DNA from 3 places in the Streptomyces sp. NPDC052023 genome. Region 3 is predicted to be linked to each of the others. Evidence: riboswitches for the same ligand, from Rfam matches in the RefSeq annotation. Region 3 holds a riboswitch; each other region holds the start of a gene.
What was found. A riboswitch is a leader RNA that binds a small molecule or an ion and turns the genes downstream of it on or off. The one in region 3 is predicted to bind cobalamin.
Positions count from the first base shown of each region.

Region 1 (4,455 bases), on a different contig from region 3:
TGCCCAGAACGGGCCGCTGCTCGGCGGCCCTTCGGGCGAGGGCAGCCGCCAGCCCCCGCTCCCGCAGCCACTCCAGCGCCCGTACGGTCCCGCGGGTCCCGGGTATCACCACGAGGTCCGCGTCCGCGAGTTCCTCCGGCCGGTCCACGAACCGCACCACGACGCCGGGTTCGGCGGCGAGGGCGTCCACGTCCGTGAAGTTGGACATCAGCGGCAGGGCGCACACGGCGACGCGCAGCACGTCCTCGCCGACGGGCGGCGCGACGACGGACTCGCGTACCGTCCCTCGCATCGAGACCCGCAGCCCGTCCTCCTCGTCGATGCCGAGCCCGTGCCGGTAGGGCAGCACGCCGTACGTCCGCCGCCCGGTGAGCGACCTGAGCATGTCCAGCCCCGGCTCCAGCAGCGAGACGTCGCCGCGGAACTTGTTGACGAGGAACCCGGCGACGCACCTCTGGTCCTCGGGTGACAACAGGGCCACGGTCCCGAAGAACGAGGCGAAGACACCGCCGCGGTCGATGTCGCCGACCACGAGCACGGGAAGCCGGGCGTTGCGGGCGATCCCCATGTTCACGATGTCGGTCCGCCGCAGATTGATCTCGGCCGGGCTCCCGGCCCCCTCACAGATCACCGCGTCATACGTGCCCCGCAACTCGGCGAGACAGTCGAGCACGGTGCCCAGCAACGCCTGCTGCCGCCCGCCGTGGTAGCCCCGCGCGCTCATCTCCCCGACCGGCCTGCCCAGCAGCACCACCTGGCTGCTGCGCTCCCCGCCCGGCTTGAGCAGCACGGGATTCATCAGCGCGGTCGGCTCCACCCGGCACGCCTGCGCCTGCATGGCCTGCGCCCGCCCGATCTCGGCGCCCTCGCGGGTGACGAACGAATTCAGCGACATGTTCTGCGCCTTGAAGGGCGCGACCTTGACGCCCTGCCGCACCAGCCAGCGGCAGATCCCGGCGGTGACGACGCTCTTGCCGGCGTCGGAGGTGGTCCCGGCGACCAGCAGCCCGCGGCCGGTCATACGCCCCTCCCCGGCAGCCGCCCCCGCAGCCACGCGCCGGCAGCGCCGGCTCCCAGCGCCAGCCAGCTCACCCGCCGGGACAACCGGACGGCCCGCTCGATGTCGCCCACTTCCACCCCACGCCCCCCACCGTTCAGCACCGGCCGGTGCTCGACCCGTCCCGCATACGACGACGTCCCCCCGAGCCGCACCCCCAACGCCCCCGCGAACGACGCCTCCGCGGGCCCGGCATTGGGGCTCGGGTGCTTCGCGGCGTCAGCCCGCCAGGCCCGCACGGCCCCGCGCGGATCGCCGCCCGCCAGCACGGCGAGCGAGGCGGTCAGCCGCGCACCCGGCCACCCCGCGAGATCGTCGAGCCGGGCGGAAGCCCACCCGTACCTGCGGTAGCGCGGCGACTTGTGCCCCACCATCGCGTCCAGCGTGTTCACCGCCCGGAACCCGAGCAGCCCCGGCACCCCGCCGACGGCGCCCCACACCAGCGCCCCGACCACGGCATCGGACGTGTTCTCCGCGACGGACTCCACCACCGCCCGCGCGATCTCCTGCGCGTCGAGGCTCTGCGGGTCCCGGCCGCACAGATGCGGCAGCCGCGCCCGCGCCGCCTCGACGTCCCCCGCCTGAAGGGCCCGCCCGACGGCGCGGGCCTCCCGCCCGAGCGAGGTCCCGCCGACGACGGCCCAGGTGGCGACGCCGGTCAGCGCGACGGAAGCGGCGGGGGAGGACCGTACGGCCCGGCGGGCGGCGGCGCCCAGCGCCACGGCGCCACCGGCACACACGGCGGCGTGCAGCGCGCCCCACCCGCGGTGGTCGCGCCACAGCAGCCGTTCCACGGCCCCGGCGGCCCGGCCGAACGCGGCGACCGGATGCCCCCGGCGGGGGTCGCCGAGGAGAAGGTCGCCGAGGAGTCCGGCGGCGGCGCCGTACGCGTACACGCGATCGGCACGCACGGGGGGCTCAGCCGGCTGCGTCGAAGGGCACAGATCCGGTACGGGACTTCAGTGCACTGCCTGGCATCGCGATATGTCCTCACTCAGGGTGTCCACGCCCTGGTTCGACGAGACCGGAGGCGAGAGTTCCTGGCTCCCGGGGAGGTACCTCCCCGGTCACAGTGGCGGGACCGCGCCGGATTCGCACCGGACTTCCTCTTCTGCCGCCGTACATGGCCCCGGAAGTCCACCACGGGGCGAGAACAGCCGTCAACTTGCCGTTGACCTGCGGCGGGACGATTGTGCTGCGGCCCACACGGCACGGGCGACACCGGTCTCACCCACGCCGCGCCCGCCCTCGCCGCACACGGCGAAGCGCCCCGCCCGGGGCCCTCGTGGAGGGCGCCGCGCGGGGCGCGAGAACGTGGCCGGACGAGTGCGCAGCGCCGTCAGGCGACGATCAGATAGATCCCGTAGCCCACGGCCACCGCGCACGCGGCGAACGCGGCGTACGCGCCGGTGACCGCGAGCGCCGCCGACTCCCCCTGCTCCGCCGCCCGTTCGCGTCGCGACAGACCGGCCACGCCGAGGGTGAACAGGCCCACCAAGGCCACGGTGACCACGAGGCTGACGCCGAAGACGGAGCCGAGAGCCGCCCAGTCGATCTTCATGTTGCTGCTGCTTCCTTCAGTGACCTCAGGCTCAGACGGTGGCCTGAGAGGGCGTCGGCTCCGAGGCCGTCTTCTGTGCGGGGATCGTCGCCGTGAGGCCGTCCACGGGGGTGCCGGCCGGCGGCGGCGTCACCGCGGCCATCGCCGCCGTCACCACACCGGCGGGCTCCCCGGCCTCGTCGTTGACGTTCGTGTGGTCCACGACCTCGCGACGGGAGATCTTCCAGATCGCGGCGCTGGAGACGACCAGGAAGACCGCGACCACGGCGGTGCCCCAGGGACCGAAGCCCGTCACCCACTCGGCGATCGCGCCGACCAGCGCGGCGGCCGGGAGCGTCAGACCCCAGGCGACGAACATCCGGGTGGCGGTGGACCAGCGGACCACGCCGCCCTTGCGGCCCAGGCCCGCGCCCATCACCGCACCGGAGACCGAGTGCGTGGTGGAGAGCGAGAAGCCCAGGTGGGAGGAGGCCAGGATGACCGTCGCGGCACTGGTCTGCGCCGCGAAGCCCTGCTGCGGCTGAAGGTCCGTCAGGCCCTTGCCCATGGTCCGGATGATGCGCCAGCCGCCGAGGTAGGTGCCGAGCGCGATGGCGATGCCCGCGGAGAGGATGACCCACAGGGGCGGGTCGGAGTCGGGGGCGAGGGTGCCGCCCGCGACCAGGGCGAGGGTGATGATGCCCATCGTCTTCTGTGCGTCGTTGGTGCCGTGCGCCAGCGAGACCAGGCCCGCCGAGGCGATCTGCCCGGCGCGGTAACCCTTCGCGGAGGCCTTCCCGTCGGCCTTCCTGCCGAGCGTGTACGTCAGCCTGGTGGCGAGCATGGCCGCGATGCCCGCCACCAGCGGGGCGGCGATCGCCGGGATCAGCACCTTGGTGACCAGCACGTCGCCGTGCACGGCACCGACGCCGGCCGAGGCGACCGTGGCGCCGATCAGGCCGCCCATCAGCGCGTGCGAGGAGGAGGACGGCAGGCCGACCAGCCAGGTCAGCAGGTTCCACAGGATCGCGCCGACCAGTGCGGCGAAGATGACCTCGGGACGGATGCCGCTCTCGTCGACCAGGCCCTTGGAGATCGTGTTGGCGACCTCCACGGAGAGGAAGGCGCCGACCAGGTTGAGGACGGCGGACATGGCCACCGCGACCTTGGGTCTGAGGGCACCCGTCGAGATGGTGGTGGCCATCGCGTTCGCGGTGTCGTGGAAACCGTTCGTGAAGTCGAACGCGAGAGCGGTTACCACCACAATCGCGAGGATCAGCGAGATGCCTTCCATTTACCCAGGCAATCGTTCGAGGTCATTGGCTGGACGAACGTAGGTAACCTAAGTGAACGAAAGGTGAACTGAGAGGGGCTTGCTGGTGTCCGTGGGAGGGGGTCGTTGCACCCTCGGGGCTCACGGCACCCGGTCCCGTACCGCCGGCCCCGGATTCCGTAAGGCCGGAGGCCCTTCGCCGGCCGCTCGAGCCGGGTCATGGACGCGTGGAAAGAGAGAATGGTCACCCGGCAGGGCGCCGCCCGGTCGCCCGGCGGACAGTGGGGTTCCCCCCTGCCCTCGCGCCCGCACCGGGACAGGCCGAAGCCCGCCTGGCAGGATCGCGGCATGGCTGAACAGCGTGGAGAGCGGCGGAATGTCCGAAATGTCCGGGACGTCCACGGCTGCGCGCAGGGGGCGCCGGAATCGCGGGGGAGCGGTGTGCCGGACGAGGAGGCCCGGGCCTGGGAGGAACTCGTGGCCACCGCGCGCCGGACCGTGTCCGAGGGCCTGGTCGCCGGAACGTCCGGCAACGTCTCCGTACGTGTCGGCGACACGGTCCTCGTCACCCCGTCGGGTGTCCCC
Region 1 is NZ_JBIUBW010000020.1:94,678-99,132, forward strand. Features, by position in the region: gene ACIHCM_RS30390 (cobyric acid synthase) at 1-1,021, opposite strand, end outside; gene ACIHCM_RS30395 (cobalamin biosynthesis protein) at 1,018-1,968, opposite strand; cobalamin riboswitch at 2,069-2,214, opposite strand; gene ACIHCM_RS30400 (hypothetical protein) at 2,397-2,618, opposite strand; gene ACIHCM_RS30405 (anion permease) at 2,650-3,891, opposite strand; gene ACIHCM_RS30410 (class II aldolase/adducin family protein) at 4,219-4,455, shown strand, end outside.
Region 1: linked by a shared signal. The riboswitch ahead of ACIHCM_RS30395 (cobalamin biosynthesis protein) and the one ahead of ACIHCM_RS23335 (energy-coupling factor ABC transporter permease) in region 3 are both predicted to bind cobalamin.

Region 2 (4,455 bases), on a different contig from region 3:
GGGACTGGAGCGGCGCAAGCACCCCGAACGGCTGCTGGTCGTCGCGGAGTTGCCGCTCACCCCGGCGGGCAAGCCGGACCGTGCCGCACTGCGGGAACGATTCGCCACGCAGCCGGGCCCGGAGCGGCCGCTGGCTCCGGCCGGCTGAGTCCGTCACGCGCTGAGGGGGCCGCCCGCGCCGGGCGGCCCCCTCGGTGCGTGACGCGACGCCGTTACGAGGCGGCCATCGCCGTCTCCACCGTCTTCGCCGCTTCCCGGTAGACCGCCAGCAGGTCGAGGTCCGTCCCCGGGTAGTTGACGATCTCGACCTGCTCGGCGCCCGAGTCGGGCAGCACCGTGCCGGTCGTCATGTGCGCGTTGTCCAGGACGAGTCGCGGCTTCGTCCTCGACAGCTCGGACAGCTGCTTCGCCGTCACGGCCTCGGGCCCGAAGGTACCGGCGAGTTCGGCGCCCGCCAGCTTCGCCGCCCAGGTCGTGAACACCTGGGCGACGACGGTGGGCTGCTTGCCTTGCGGCCACTTGGCCTTCAGGCCCTTCTGCAGCGCCGCGTACTCGGAGTCGAAGGAGGCGGTCCACCGTGCGGCGGCGTCCTGGGTTCCGAACAGCTGCGCCAGACGGGCGACTTCGGCCTTCGCCTTGTCCGCGTCGTTGTCGAGAGCGACCTCGACCAGCTCGGCGTCGGAACCGGCCGCCTCCTTGATCTTCGCGGCGTACGGCTCGAAGGGCGCGTAGAGGACGTAGTCGGCGTCCGCCACCGCCACGAGGTCGGAGGGCCTGGGGTCGTAGTCGGGGGCGTGCTGCACCGACTGCGGGACGATGACCTGCACGTCCCCGGCGCCGGCCGCCTTGGCGAGGGCGGCCTCCCAGGTGGTGGTGGCGACGACCACCGGCGGGGAGTCCTTGGCGCCGGACGACGCGGACGGCGCCGAACCGGACTCGGTGTCGCCGCCGCAGCCGGTCGAGGTCAGGGCGAGCCCCGCGATCAGGGTCAGTGCGAGGAGGGAAGAGTTGCGGACGCGGGTGCGCGCCATGAGCTGATTCTCCGTTCGGGTATGAGATGGACGGCGAGGACGACCACGCCGGCGGTCAGGACGAGGACCGGCCCGGGCGGCCAGTCGAAGCGGAGGGCGACGAGGAACCCGGTGAGGTTCACGGCGACCCCGATGCCGACCGCCCAGGCGGTGATGGACTTCAGGGAGGTGCCCAGGCGGCGGGCGGCGAGCGCGGGCAGCAGGGTGAGGGCGTCGACGAGCAGCGCGCCGGTGAGCTTGATGGCTCCGGCGACGGCCACCGCGACCAGGACGAGCAGCACCAGGGTGAGCCGCTCGACCCGGACGCCCGAGGACAGGGCCAGTTCACGGTCGTACAGCAGCAGGGCGAGGTCGCGGCGCCGCCACCAGAACAGGGCCGGCACGGCGACGGCCAGGGCGCCGATCACCCACAGGTCGGCCGTGCCGACGGAGAGGATCGATCCCCACAGCAGGGCGAACGCGCCCGCCGCGTTGACCCCGGAGACCGCCAGCACGAGCAGCGCCGCCGCGATCGCCAGGCTCATGAGCAGGCCCATCGCCCCCGACAGCCCGTCCGGAGTGCGGGCCAGCGGCGCGACCCCGGCTCCGGCGAGGGCGCAGGCGAGGAGCGCGCACAGCATCGGGTCGAGCCCGGTCAGCAGACCGACCGCGATACCGAGCAGCGCCACATGCATCATGGCGAACCGCACCGGCATGATGTCGAGGCCGACGATCACGACGCCGACCACGGGCAGGCCCACGGCCGCCAGCAGCAGGGCGGCACCCGCGCGCTGGACCGGAACGAGTTGCAGCAACTGGCCGACATCGGCCGCGGCCAGGGCGGTCACCGCACCTCCCGCAGACTGCCCGCGGCCATCTCCAGCACCCGGTCGCAGCGGTCGGCCAGCGCCCGGTCGTGGGTGACGACCACGACGGTCACCGGCAGGGACAGCAGCACGTCGGCCGCCTCCTCCTGCCCGGCGAAGTCGAGTGCCGCGGTGGGTTCGTCGGCCAGCAGCACGCCGGCGCCCGCGGCGACGCAGCCGACCGCCCGCGCCAGATACATCCGCTGCAGCTGGCCGCCGGACAGGGTGTGCAACGGCCGGTCCACGAGCTGCCCGACGCCGAGCTTCGCCGCCGCCTCGACCGCTTCGGCCTTCGCACCGCCACTGGCCAGCAACTCCCTGGCCGGCAGCGGGAACCGGCCGACCGCCGGCTTCTGCGGAATCCACGCGCACGCCCGGCGCCGCCACGCCCACTCGGCCGCGCTGCGGGTGTCCCGGCCGCCCACCAGGATCCGGCCGCCGGCCCGGCGGTGCAGGCCGAGCACGGCCCGCAGCAACGTGGTCTTGCCCGAGCCGTTGGTACCGGTCAGCGCCACCCGCCCGCCGGCCGCGATGTCGAGGTCGACGCCCCGCACGGCCTCCACGCGGCCGTGCCGGCAGGCGACCTCGCGCATGACGACGTCCAGTCCTTCCATGCCACCTCCTCGCTCCTGAACAGGTGTCGGAAGCGGAGGGCGGTTGGTTCCCGGGCATCGCGGGGTGCGTGACTTCCTCATGTCCGACTTCACCATCCGAATGCCGGACCTGCCCTCCCCACCCGCGCGACGCCGCGTAGGGTGGTCCGCGCAGCTGGTTCGCCCCGTCCGCCAGGCGGGATGCGTCGTAAGAGGGAACCCGGTGGGAATCCGGGACTGCCCCGCAGCGGTGAGTGGGAACGACCGCCGTCATACGCACTGGGCCCGAGGAAGTGGGCCTGGGAAGCGACGGCCAGTAGGTGTCTCGTACGACACGAGGCGTGCCCGCGAGTCCGAAGACCTGCCAACTGCCCGCGCGCGAACCCTCGTGCGCGGACATCCCGGTGACCTCGAGGGCGGGTCGGCGTACATACCAGACGGATCGACCGTGCCGTTGCCGCGCGGGGTCGGGTCCTTCCGGTTCCGTCGCCCTTCGCGTTCTCGTCCCGTCCCCGGGATCTCAGGGATTCATCTCGCGAAGGAGATCTCCGTGACACCGAAGTCCGCAGCCGCGGCAGCACGGGCCACCGTGTACGGCTACCCCCGCCAGGGTCGGAACCGGGAACTGAAGAAGGCGATCGAGGGCTACTGGAAGGGCCGCGTCACCGCCGACGCCCTCCGTGCCACCGCCGCCGAGCTGCGAGCCGGCAACTGGCGCCGGCTCGCCGAGGCCGGCATCCACGAGGTGCCGACCGGCGACTTCTCGTACTACGACCACGTTCTCGACACCACCGTGATGGTCGGCGCGATCCCCGCCCGGCACCGGGAGGCCGTCACCGCCGGCGCGCTCGACGGCTACTTCGCCATGGCCCGCGGCACGCAGGACGTGGCGCCGCTGGAGATGACGAAGTGGTTCGACACCAACTACCACTACCTGGTGCCGGAACTGGGTCCGGACACCGTGTTCGCCGCCGACTCCACCAAGCAGGTCGCCGAGCTGAAGGAGGCCCTCGCCCTGGGTCTGACGGCCCGCCCGGTCCTCGTCGGCCCCGTCACGTACCTGCTGCTCGCCAAGCCCGCGCCCGGTGTCCCCGCGGACTTCGAGCCGCTCACGCTGCTGGACCGGCTCCTGCCGGTGTACGCCGAGGTCCTCGCCGACCTGCGCGCGGCGGGCGCCGAGTGGGTTCAGCTCGACGAGCCCGCCCTCGTCCAGGACCGCACGCCCGCCGAACTGAACGCCGCGGCCCGCGCCTACCGCGAGCTCGGCGCCCTGCCCGACCGGCCCCAGTTGCTCGTCGCCTCGTACTTCGACCGGCTCGGCGACGCCCTGCCGGTCCTGGCCAAGGCCCCCGTCGAGGGACTCGCGCTGGACTTCACCGAGGCCGCCGCCGCCCACCTGGACGCCCTCGCCGCCGTCGGTGGTCTGCCGGGCAAGCGGCTCGTCGCCGGTGTCGTCAACGGCCGCAACATCTGGGTCAACGACCTGGAGAAGTCCCTGGCCACCCTCGGCACCCTGCTGGGTCTGGCCGACCGCGTCGACGTGGCCGCCTCCTGCTCGCTGCTGCACGTGCCCCTGGACACCGCTCCGGAGCGGGACATCGAGCCGCAGATCCTGCGCTGGCTCGCCTTCGCCCGGCAGAAGACCGCCGAGGTCGTCACTCTCGCCAAGGGCCTCGCCCAGGGCACCGACACGATCACGGCGGAGCTGGCCGCCAACCGTGCCGACCTCGCGTCCCGCGCCGGCTCGCCGATCACCCATGACCCGGCCGTGCGCGCCCGCGCCGCCGCCGTCACGGAGGCCGACGCCCGCCGCTCCCAGCCCTACGCCGAGCGGGCCGCCGCCCAGCGCGCCCACCTCGGCCTGCCCCTGCTGCCGACCACGACCATCGGCTCCTTCCCGCAGACCGGCGAGCTGCGCGCCGCCCGCGCCGACCTGCGGGCCGGGCGGATCGACGACGCCGGCTACGAGGAACGCATCAAGTCCGA
Region 2 is NZ_JBIUBW010000005.1:402,245-406,699, reverse strand. Features, by position in the region: gene ACIHCM_RS14435 (class I adenylate-forming enzyme family protein) at 1-148, shown strand, start outside; gene ACIHCM_RS14430 (metal ABC transporter solute-binding protein, Zn/Mn family) at 213-1,031, opposite strand; gene ACIHCM_RS14425 (metal ABC transporter permease) at 989-1,858, opposite strand; gene ACIHCM_RS14420 (ATP-binding cassette domain-containing protein) at 1,855-2,490, opposite strand; cobalamin riboswitch at 2,629-2,853, shown strand; gene metE (5-methyltetrahydropteroyltriglutamate--homocysteine S-methyltransferase) at 3,020-4,455, shown strand, end outside.
Region 2: linked by a shared signal. The riboswitch ahead of metE (5-methyltetrahydropteroyltriglutamate--homocysteine S-methyltransferase) and the one ahead of ACIHCM_RS23335 (energy-coupling factor ABC transporter permease) in region 3 are both predicted to bind cobalamin.

Region 3 (4,455 bases):
CATTCAGCGCTCATTTCGGAGGCTAGAGCGACATCGCGCGGAGCGCTCATCGGGGAAGCCATCCGGAGGTTCCAGTGCTCTGATCGAGGATCAAACGGGTCACATCGGCCTCCTCCGGGCTGACAGCGGGAGGCTGCGGGTCAGGCGGCCATGTTCTGGGCCACCACCAGGAACGGACTGCCCGTCATGGCATCCGCCCGGGTGATCGGTGCCCGCAGCACGTCGGCCTGCTACGGAGGGCCGGTACGGGCGGGCGTGGCGGAGCCCGGGAGTCGTATCCAGCTCCCGGGCCCCTGGGGTGCCACCCAATTGCGCACGCCGGCGGCGTTTAAGAGGACGGATCAGTCATCATGCCGTCGTGTTCTTCCTTTGAACTACCGCACCGTGCGAGAGGTGCAGGCGAGAGTCGAACTCGCATCCGACGGCGTCCGTCCGGCCTCGGTCGATCCGGCGATCGGCGGCGATGCTGAGACTGGAGCGAGAGTCTGAGATTGACCGCGGCTGCCTCTGCCATGTTGGGCTACCCCGGCCCGTTGGTCACGCTGTGCCGGGGGAAGGACTCGAACCTTCACTGTCACCGCTTCTTCAGGCTGAACTTCAGTGTCAGCTTGCGCTCATCACGCGAACCGGTCCTCAATCCGGCCCGCGCCTGGTGCGCACCCCCGCGCTCGCACGCGGGGGCGATCATGGATGCTACCCGCGGCCAGGTCAGCCGAACAGGTAGCCGAACACCACGTCGCCGACGCGCTGGTCGGTGACCTCGGCGCCGTTGGCCTCCTCGCGGGCGAACTTGACGGCCTGCTGGAGCTTCTCGACCCGCTCCACCAGTTCGTTGACCCGTCGCGCCGGGAGGGCACCCGAGAACTTGACCGTCGTCCAGTACCCGATCGGCACGTCCTCGTAGTACACCTCGACCTGCGCCGGGTGCTTCTCGGTCGCCTCCGCCTTGACGTGGTTGCGGGGGACCTTCTTGGTGCGGATCGTGCGGACCGGGTCCGTCTTCCACCAGTCCGTCGACGGGTCGTGGGACCAGGACTCGGCGGCGTCGAGGGTCGGGAGCTTCTTGACGAACGTGTGCAGGTCGGTGAGTTGCTTCTCCAGGAAGAGGAGATAGCTGACCGGGACGTCCGCGACGATCGTCCGGCCGTCGACCGTGACGTCCGCGCGGGCCGTGCAGTTCGCCCAGTCCTTGGTGGCGGTCACGTCGAACAGCCTGGTGAGCGACGCCGACATCTCGCGCAGCACGTCCTCGGCCTGCACCTGGACCCGCGTGGACTCGGGCGGCAGTTGCTCGCCCTCCTCGTCCTTCGGCTGGTACGTGCGTGAGATACCGGCCAGCAGTGCCGGCTTCTGCACCTTCTGGTGCGCCGCGGTGATGTCCTGGAGCGACTTGCTCTTGACGCCCTTTTCGACAGCGATGATCTGGTTCAGCTTCGCCACTTGATCCCCCTTGCGAACAGCAGGAACCTACCTCGCCGTGACGCGTGCTCGCATGCTCTTTTCCGTCCGTCGCGCCCCGGCGTTCCCAGCGCCCTCGTCACCCGGACCCCGGTTCGGCGTACGTCCCCGATCGTTCAACCGCCCTCAATTCACGTACGGGCTATGACCGTTGATGCCCAGCACTTCGGACACGTCCGTTGTACGGGACACGCCCGGGCGCGGGTCGCGAACGCACCGGCCACCGTGGGTCACCGCGGCCGGGCAGGTCACCCCGCCGCCGTGGAGCGCCGCGTGACCAGCGCCTTCGCGCCCCCGGTGCACCGCTTGTCACCACCCCCGGGGGCGCACTACTGTCACCACGCCTTGGTGAACGGGAAATCCGGTGTGATGCCGGTGCGGCCCTCGCCACTGTGATCGGGAAGTCCGGCTCCGGCCCTCAAGGGGCGGCCACTGGGTCCTTGTGACCCGGGAAGGCGGAGCACGGGCGGTGTCACCCGTCAGCCAGGAGACCGGCCGAGGCGCGTTGTACACCATCCACGAGGTGCTGGAGAGGGTCTGCTGAAGCCATGCACATAGCCGAGGGTTTTCTGCCTCCGGCGCACGCGATCGCCTGGGGCGTCGCGTCCGCGCCGTTCGTCGTCCACGGAGTCCGCTCCCTCACCCGAGAGGTGCGGGAACATCCCGAGAGCACCCTGCTCCTCGGCGCCTCGGGCGCCTTCACCTTCGTCCTGTCGGCGCTGAAGCTGCCGTCCGTGACCGGGAGTTGCTCGCATCCCACCGGCACGGGACTGGGCGCCATCCTGTTCCGGCCGCCGGTGATGGCGGTGCTGGGCACCATCACCCTGTTGTTCCAGGCGCTGCTGCTCGCGCACGGCGGGCTGACCACGCTCGGCGCCAACGTCTTCTCGATGGCGATCATCGGGCCGTGGGCCGGCTACGGAATCTACCGGCTGCTGCGGCGGTTCGACGTGCCGCTGATGGTGGCCGTGTTCTTCGGCGCGTTCGTGGCCGACCTGTCCACCTACTGCGTCACCAGCGTCCAGCTGGCGCTCGCCTTTCCCGACCCGAGCAGCGGATTCCTCGGCGCACTCGGCAAGTTCGGCTCCATCTTCGCGGTCACGCAGATCCCGCTCGCGGTCAGCGAGGGGCTGCTGACGGTCCTGGTGATGCGGCTGCTCGTGCAGTCCAGCAAGGGCGAACTGACCAGGCTGGGCGTGCTGCTCACCCAGAAGACCGGCACCCGGAACAACGGCACCGAGGCGGTGGCCCGATGAAGCGCAACACGAGGATCAACCTCCTGCTGCTGATCGCCGTCGCGGCCCTCGCGGTGCTGCCGCTGGTGTTCGGGCTCGGTGACCACAAGGAGGAACCGTTCGCCGGCGCCGACGCCGAGGCGGAGACGGCGATCACCGAGCTGGACCCGGACTACGAGCCCTGGTTCTCGCCGCTGTACGAGCCTCCGTCCGGTGAGATCGAGTCAGGTCTGTTCGCCCTCCAGGCGGCCGTCGGCGCGGGCGCGCTCGCCTACTACTTCGGCGTCCGGCGGGGCCGCCGCCAGGGCGAGGCCCGCGCCGGGGAACAGCAGGGCGCGGTGCGGGTTCCCGGGCACGACGGAGCCGAAGGGGCCTGAGCCTCGTGCTGCCGATCGACGCGGCGGCGCACAGCAGCCGCTGGCGCCGCCGTCATCCCGTGGACAAGGCCGTGCTCGGGCTGGGGCTCACGGTGCTGGCGATCTCGTTGCCGCCCTGGCCGGGGGCGGCGCTGGTGCTGGTGACGGCGCTGGCCGTGCTGCTGGGACCGGCGGGCGTGCCCGGGCGGAGGCTGTGGCGGGCCTACCGGGTGCCGCTGGGGTTCTGCGTCACCGGCGCGCTGCCGCTGCTGGTGCGGGTCGGCGGCCCGGACGGGTTCGCCGCTCTCGCCGGCGGCGGCGCGGTGCGCGCCGGGGAACTGCTGCTGCGGACCTCGGCCGCCTCCCTCGGTGTGCTGCTGTTCGCGTTCACCACCCCGATGTCCGATCTGCTGCCCCGCCTGGTCCGGGCCGGCGTCCCGGCGCCCGTCGTCGACGTGGCGCTGGTGACGTACCGCATGAGCTTTCTGCTCCTGGACTCCGTGCGCCGGATCCGTGACGCGCAGGCGGCCCGTCTCGGGCACACCACGCGCGCCGCCCGGTGGCGGTCGCTGGCCGGGCTCGGCGCCACCGCCTTCGTGCGCGCCTTCGACCGGGCCACGCGCCTGCAGGCCGGGCTCGCCGGGCGCGGCTACGACGGCACGCTGCGGGTGCTGGTGCCCGAGGCCCGCGTCTCCGTGCCGTTCACGGCCGTGAGCGTCGCGCTGCTCGCCGCGCTGGCCGCCCTCACCTTCGTACTCGAAAGGCCGCTGTCATGAGCGAGGCCGCCCCCCTGGTCGCCCTGCGGGGCGCGTCGTTCGCCTACGAGGACGGCCCTGCCGTGCTCAGCGGGCTCGACTTCGAGGTGCGCGAGGGGCGGGCGCTGGCGCTGCTCGGCCGCAACGGCAGCGGCAAGACCACGCTGATGCGGCTGCTCAGCGGCGGACTGAGGCCGCGGGACGGGGAGTTGACGGTGGACGGGACCGCGGTGTCGTACGACCGGAAGGGGCTGACCCGGTTGCGGACCACCGTCCAGCTGGTGGTGCAGGATCCGGACGACCAGTTGTTCGCCGCCTCGGTGGCGCAGGACGTCTCGTTCGGGCCGCTCAACCTGGGGCTGCCGGACGCCGAGGTGCGGGCGCGGGTGGCCCAGGCGCTGGCCGCGCTGGACATCGCCGCACTGGCCGACCGGCCCACGCATCTGCTGTCCTACGGGCAGCGCAAGCGGACCGCGATCGCCGGTGCGGTCGCCATGCGGCCGCGGGTGCTGATCCTCGACGAGCCGACGGCCGGACTCGATCCCGACGGTCAGGAACGGCTGCTGGCCACCCTCGACGGGCTGCGGGCGGGCGGCACGACGGTCGTGATGGCCACCCACGACGTCGACCTCGCCCTGCGCTGGGCCGACG
Region 3 is NZ_JBIUBW010000012.1:25,369-29,823, forward strand. Features, by position in the region: gene ACIHCM_RS23330 (hypothetical protein) at 709-1,440, opposite strand; cobalamin riboswitch at 1,788-1,973, shown strand; gene ACIHCM_RS23335 (energy-coupling factor ABC transporter permease) at 2,007-2,714, shown strand; gene ACIHCM_RS23340 (energy-coupling factor ABC transporter substrate-binding protein) at 2,711-3,070, shown strand; gene cbiQ (cobalt ECF transporter T component CbiQ) at 3,076-3,825, shown strand; gene ACIHCM_RS23350 (ATP-binding cassette domain-containing protein) at 3,822-4,455, shown strand, end outside.